DNA from 2 places in the Stenotrophomonas sp. YJH_SMC_119 genome. Region 1 is predicted to be linked to the other one. Evidence: riboswitches for the same ligand, from Rfam matches in the RefSeq annotation. Region 1 holds a riboswitch; the other holds the start of a gene.

Region 1 (3,398 bases):
TTGCCGGCCAGTGGCCGGCACTACCATGAACGTTGCGCTCACTTCGGCTGGTAACGCACGCTCAACTGGTACTCGCGGCCGGGCTGGTTGAACCATGCCACCGTTTCGTAGCGACGGTCGAAGACGTTGGCGGCACGTGCCAGCAGCGACCACGATGGCGTCAGTGCGTACTCGGCGCGCAGGTCCAGCGTGCCGTAGCCTCCCACCTTCACCGTGTTGGCGGCATCGTCGTAGCGCTTGCCGGCACCCTGCACGGTCAGGCCTGCGCGGAAATCGCCGAAGCGACGGTCGATGTCCAGGCGCGCGGTCTGCTGCGCGCGGCGTGGCAGCCAGTTGTCGAACTGGGTGCTGCCGCCGGTGCGGTTGCGCGGGTCGGTGTAGCTCAGCTGCGCGTTGATGTCGAAGCCGGCCAGCAGCACGCCGCCGGTCAGTTCGGCACCGCGGATGCGTGCCTTCTCCACCTGCTGCATCTTGAAGGTCGCCGCATCGTAGGTGATCAGATCATCGATGCGGGTTTCATACACATCTAGGCCCCAGTGCCAGCCCTGGCCCTGCTGCGAAACGCCGAGGTTGGCACTCTTGGACTTCTCCGGCTTCAACGTCGGCACGCCGCTCCACGGGTCGTACAGATCGCTGAAGGTCGGTGCCTTGAACGCCGTGCCATAGCTGGCGTTGAGGCGCAGGCCGTGGCCCAGCTCCATGGCCCAGCCAACGCTGCCGGTAGCGTGGTTGCCGAACTGCTGGTTGTCGTCGTTGCGTGCGCTGGCCTGCAGCTGGTGGCGGCCGAAGCGGCCCTGGTACTGCACGAATACGCCGGTGTTGCGGCGGCTGTCGACCAGGTAACCCGCGCTGCTGCCATCCAGGTTGTCTTCGCTCCAGTCCACGCCTGCGCTCAGCAGCTGGCCCTCGGCCACGCCGAAATCGCCCTGCAGGGAGGCGCTGTCGCGGTGGGTCTGTGCGCTGCCACGTGCACCGAAGTCGCCGAAGTTGTCCGACTCGTTGTCACTGCGGCCGACGTTGGCGGTGAATGCCAAGCGCTCGGACGGGGTGTAGCGCACCTTGCCGGCCAGCACCTGCTGGCGGGTTTCCGAATAGTTGTAGTAGCCGTCGTAGTGGTTCTTGCCGTCGGCGCGCAGGGCGCTGCCTTCCACGTTCCACTGCTCGTTGAAGGTGTAGCCACCGCGCAGGCTCTTGGACAGGTTGCGGTAGCCGTCGCGATCGGGCTCGTCGGCGAAACAGCCGGTGAACAGCGTGGCCGAGCCGCGGCAGGCATCGATGCCATCGGAATGCTGGTAGGCGATATCCGCACCGAACCAGCCGCGTTCGGTACCGCCGCCAATGCCACCGCTGGCTTCACGCAGGCCGTTGCTGCCACCGCCAAGCTGGAAGTGCGGGGCGAAATCGCCCTGGTTGCGGCGGGTGAAGATCTGGATCACGCCACCGATGGCGTCGGCGCCGTACAGGCTCGACTGCGGGCCGCGCACGATTTCCACGCGCTCGATCTGCGCCAGCGGCAGGTCCTGGTACATGGCCAGGCCGAGGTCGGCGCTGTTGATGCGCACGCCGTCCACCAGCACTACGGTGTGGCCGGAATTGGTACCGCGCAGGAACAGCGAGCTCTGCTTGCCGAGGCCGCCGGCATTGGCCAGGTTGATGCCGGCGCGACCGCGCAGCAGTTCCTGCAGCGAAGTGGCCTGGCTGGATTCGATCTGGGCGCGGTCGATCACCTGCGCCGGCGCGATGCTGTCCTGCAGGGCGATCGGGGTGCGGGTGGCAGTGACCAGGATCTGGTCGAGCGCGGTGGTGTCATTGGCGGCCTGGGCCAGCGCGGGCAGGGCGGCCAGCACGGCCAGGGACAGCATTCGGGACTGCAGCTTCATGGGGGACTCCGGGTGCCACGCACGCCCGCGTGGCGAAGGGGAGGAGCCGCGAAGGCAGGCGTGCGCCGATGCCGCAGCGCACGCCACGGTCATCCAGCGCCATGCCCACCGCATCGCGACCTGAGGCTTCCGGGCCGGTCTCCGGGCTTGCCGCCGGGTGGCGCGAGGCCACCGTCCAGGCGCCTTCCCATGCCTGCGGCACAGTGGCGGTGTTGCCTGGAACTGACGTGCTTACCGTTGCGGGGGCAGCGCCGGCCTGGCGTGGAATCACGCGTCACCGGCTTCCCGTTTCAACCTGCCGGCCATGGCCGCAGGTCACCTGGAAGTGCGCGCAGTCTACGGCATCGCAGGCCGTCCCGTTGCGTCGCGCCTGCGCGACTGCCTTTGCTGTGCCTTTAGAATGGTTGCTCGATCCCGTGGTGCCGTTGCCGATGTCCGCCCGTTTTCCGCTGTACCTGCGTCGCCCGTCCGGGACGCGCGCATGATCCTCGACCTGGTCCGCCATGCCGGCAATGGCCGTGATGAGTTCCTTGATGGCCGCAGCGACCCACCGCAGCTGGCCGGCCTGCCACAGGAACTGGTCGAGGCCTATGCCGGGCAATGCTGGGAGCGGGTGATCAGTTCGCCGCGGCTGCGTTCGCTGCACACGGCAATGGCCCTGGCCACCCCGCGCGGACTGGACGTGGAAGCGGACGAGGAATGGGAAGAACTGGACTTCGGCGATTGGGACGGGCGGTCGCTGTTCGACCTGCCGGAGGATGCACTGGCGGCCTTCCATGCCGACCCGCACGCGTTCCCGCCGCCCAATGGCGAGAGCTGGGGCCACTTCGAGCGGCGCATCGCGCGCGCGCTGGATCGCCTGCTCGATGATGACGATCCGGTGCCGACGCTGGTGGTCAGCCATGGCGGCCCGTTGCGCATGGTGCTGTCGCAGGTCTGCGGCCTGCCCATGTCGCTGTGCTGGGCGCTGCGTATCGACCACGGCACGCGCCTGCGGGTGTGGCTGGAGCGCGGCGAGATCGGGCTGGTGGGTGAGCTGCTGGAGCTGCAGCAGCCCTGAGCGCACTCGCCGGGCATGGCCCGGCGCTACCGATCCCCGCATCACACTGGTAGTGCCGGCCGCTGGCCGGCATCCCCAGGAACGCGGAGGCCTCAATCCTCGTCCGCGCCCTCGGCCACGCTGTCCTCAGCGTCATCGTCGGCATCGAAGCGCTGCTCATGCACCGGGCCCGACGCCGGGCCGGCTGCCTTCAGCGGATGCGCAGCAATGCGTGCTTCGTAATCCTGCACCAGTGCTTCACGCTGTGGCTCGCTCAGCTCCTGCCAATGGCAGTCCAGCAACGCGCCTTCCAGCGAGTACAGCAGGTTCAGGCTGGGCTTGAAGCCGGCGCGCTTGACCTTGACGAAGGCGCCGACGGCTCCGATCGCGACCAGGTCGTCGCGGCTGCGCAGGCCGACCTGGCGCAGCCACGCCGCACTTTTCGGGCCGATGTTGCGCAGCTTCGGTGCGCTCATCCC
Region 2 (3,398 bases), on a different contig from region 1:
GCGCCCACAGCGGCCAGCTGAAGGTGGACATCGCAGCAGTGGCGTCCAACCACGCCGACTTTGCGCCGCTGGCGGCGTCCTACCAGGTGCCGTTCCATCATCTGCCGGTGAACGCGGAAACGCGCGCGGTGCAGGAGCAGCAGATCATCGACCTGGTCGAGCGCGAGCGCATCGACCTGGTGGTGCTGGCGCGCTACATGCAGATCCTGTCGCCCACGCTGTGCCGCGCGCTGGCGGGCCGTGCGATCAACATCCACCACAGCTTCCTGCCCAGCTTCAAGGGCGCGCAGCCGTACCACCAGGCACACGCGCGTGGGGTCAAGATCATCGGCGCCACCGCGCACTACGTCACCGAGGACCTGGACGAAGGCCCGATCATCGAACAGGACGTGGCCCGCGTGGACCATGCGATGGCACCGCGCGAACTGGTGCGGCTGGGCAGCGATACCGAATCGCTGGTGCTGGCACGCGCGGTTCGCCGCCATGTGGAGCACCGCATCCTGCTCAATGGGCATCGCACGGTGGTGTTTCGGTAATCGCCCATCCCGCGTCCGCCGGGCATGGCCCGGCACTACCGAATCCTGATTTCATCCAATGAAAAGCCCCCGGTTCGGCCGTCCCGCGATCTGTAGGGGGGCGTAGTTAGGGGGCTGGATGAATCGATTGTGTTGTTGTGGGCAGGAGCGCGCAAGCGGCATAAGCGACGTGCGCGGTAGCGCCGGGCCATGCCCGGCGGTCACGCCTCAGACGATGGCAATCCCCGCCTTGCCCAGCGCCTCGCGCACCATCACGTCGCTGGCTTCGGTCACCGGCTTGGTCAGCTCCCACAGGAACTTCACCCGGAAGCCGGACTTCACCGCGTCCTGCGCGCTCCACAGCACGCAGTAGTCACGGGCCAGGCCGCATACGTGCACTTCGCGGATGCGGCGTTCGTGCAGCCAGCCGGCCAGGCCGGTGGCCGGGCGCTCGCCATCGGGGCCGTGGTTCTCGCGGAAGGCGCTGTACGAATCCACCTGTTGGCGCGTGCCCTTGCGCAGGATCAGGTCGGCCACGGTCCAGTCCACGCCCGGGTGCAGGGCGGCACCGGCGCTGCCCTGCACGCAGTGGTCCGGCCACAGGGTCTGCGGCTGCGCGTGCAGCAGGATGGTCTCGAACGGGCGTTGGCCGGGGTGCTGGCTGGCGAACGAGGCATGGTCGGCCGGGTGCCAGTCCTGTGTTGCCACCACGGTGCGGTAGCGGCGCTGCACCAGCAGATCGGCAATGGGTGCCACCAGCGCATCGCCCTGGTCGCAGGCCAGCGCACCGCCGGGCATGAAGTCCGGCTGCAGGTCGATCACCAGCAGGGCGACATCGGCGGGCAGGGCGGTCATGGCAGATCCAGCACGAACTCAAGGGGCGACCAGCGTGGCCGCCCCATGCCTGCACGTCAATCGTCCTGCGGCGTCCCAGCGTCCTGCCCGTAGTACAACAGGCCGATCTTGATCCGCTCGCGGCCATTCTCGCGGCGATGGCGGTTGGCATCGCGCAGCGAGTACACGCAGCCGCAGTATTCCTGCTGGTAGAACTGCTCGCGCTTGCTGATCTCGATCATGCGGCTGGCACCGCCGCCCTTGCGCCAGTTGTAGTCCCAGTACTGCAGGCCTTCATAGCGCGAGGCGGCGCGGATGCCGCAGTCGTTGATCTGCGCCATGTTCTTCCAGCGCGAGATGCCCAGCGAAGAACTGATGGTGTCGTAGCCGTGCTCGTGCGCGTACAGCGCAGTGCGCTCGAAGCGCATGTCGAAGCACATCGTGCAGCGGATGCCGCGCTCGGGCTCGTTTTCCATGCCGCGTGCACGGCTGAACCAGTTGTCGGTGTCGTAGTCGCAGTCGATGAAAGGAATGCCGTGCTGCTCGGCGAAGCGGATGTTCTCCTGCTTGCGCAGCTCGTACTCCTTCACCGGGTGGATGTTGGGGTTGTAGAAGAAGATCGCGTAGTCGATCCCGGAGGCGGTGATCGCCTCCATCACTTCGCCGGAACAGGGCGCGCAGCACGAATGCAGCAGCAGGCGCTTGCCGTCGGCGGGCAGGGTCAGGGTGGGGCGTTGGAGCTCGGTCATCGTCAGGTACCGCATGGACCGCCGGCAACGGCGGTGGCCCATGCATCAGCGCGTGGGTGAACGGGTCTGGCCGGATACCGTGAACAGGACGCGCGCGGCCACACCGCCTGCACGCGCAGGACGACGACGGCCCCGGCAACCTCCCCGCGGAGATTCCAGGTCGAGTCAGGGAACGGTCGTGTCCCCCGGCCGGGGCCGGTATTCGGGCTGATGGACACGGGCCGCAGCCCACCTACTACCCGCCGCTTCCCAGGTGCGAGCCCAGTGCTGTTGGCAGGATTCGTTTCCATTCACCGCTGCGGGGCAGCTCCGGAATGGACGCGCGAGGCGCCTTCACCGGATTCCCGTTTAAATCCCTCCCCGCGCCGCAGCGATGGGAGGGATACCTTCGGCGTGTGCAAGGTGGACCTGTTGGTGGCGCCGGTCAAGAGCGCAGGGGTCAGAACCCGCTGCGCTGCAACGGGATCCGACCCCAGCGGAAGGAAGGGGTCGGATCCCGCTGCCACGCAGCGGGCTCTGACCCCGGTCGGGATGCACCTTCAATGCCCCACGGCCGCCCGCGTGCGGATGTCGTCCAGCCGCTGGTCGTACAGAAGATGGCCGTTCTCCCACACGGTCACCATTGCGTCCTCGAAGCCGTCCGGCAGGGTGTCGTCGCCGTTGGCCGGCAGTGGCACCGTATGCAGGCTGCCATCGTCCAGGTGGCGCAGCAGGCGCATGCGGCCGCGCTTGCTGGCCTTGCCGGCGTCGGTGACCGGATCCTTGTAGACGTCGATCCACTCGCCCTCGACCCGTGCGGCCGAGCACTTCAGCGCGAACTTCTGCGTATCGCGGTCCAGCCGCTGCAGCAGCGCACCGCCCATGCCGAAGGCCACGTTGTCGGCGGCGTAGCCGTCGTCGGTGATGCGCTGCAGGATCGCGCGGATGGTGTCCGGATTGATGCCATCGCCCTGGATCACCCGCACGTGGTTGAGCACGCGATAGCCCTTGCCGTTGATCGCGTGGCCGAAGGCTTCATCCAGCCGGCGCAGGCTTTCGGCCACCACCTCCACCGGGTCACCCGAGTCGGGACGGATGACCAGGGTGGCGCCCGACGCGATCACGTCATCGCGCAGGGTGGTGCCCCAGTGTTCGCTGATCGCGCGGTAGATGTCATAGCTGTCCGACACCACCGCCACGATCGAACCGGGCTTGCCGAACTGGCGCAGCATGTTGCGATAGGCGTCCACCTCGCGTTCGCGGCCCCAACTGGTGATGGTGCTGTGCTCGGCGGCCGGAATCGAATAGCCGGCCATCGGCG

What was found. A riboswitch is a leader RNA that binds a small molecule or an ion and turns the genes downstream of it on or off. The one in region 1 is predicted to bind cobalamin.
Region 2: it holds a riboswitch for cobalamin, as region 1 does, so the genes downstream of both, AC5P6S_RS16115 (epoxyqueuosine reductase QueH) here and btuB (TonB-dependent vitamin B12 receptor) in region 1, are expected to answer to the same signal.

The regions. Positions count from the first base shown of each region.
Region 1 covers NZ_JCAFRP010000010.1:88,886-92,283, reverse strand. The annotation lists gene btuB (TonB-dependent vitamin B12 receptor) at 39-1,880, opposite strand; cobalamin riboswitch at 1,996-2,218, opposite strand; gene AC5P6S_RS15320 (histidine phosphatase family protein) at 2,362-2,940, shown strand; gene AC5P6S_RS15315 (TfoX/Sxy family protein) at 3,033-3,395, opposite strand; gene AC5P6S_RS15310 (GAF domain-containing protein) at 3,392-3,398, opposite strand, start outside.
Region 2 covers NZ_JCAFRP010000011.1:104,106-107,503, reverse strand. The annotation lists gene purU (formyltetrahydrofolate deformylase) at 1-536, shown strand, start outside; gene pncA (bifunctional nicotinamidase/pyrazinamidase) at 744-1,370, opposite strand; gene AC5P6S_RS16115 (epoxyqueuosine reductase QueH) at 1,427-2,113, opposite strand; cobalamin riboswitch at 2,275-2,504, opposite strand; gene AC5P6S_RS16110 (nicotinate phosphoribosyltransferase) at 2,638-3,398, opposite strand, start outside.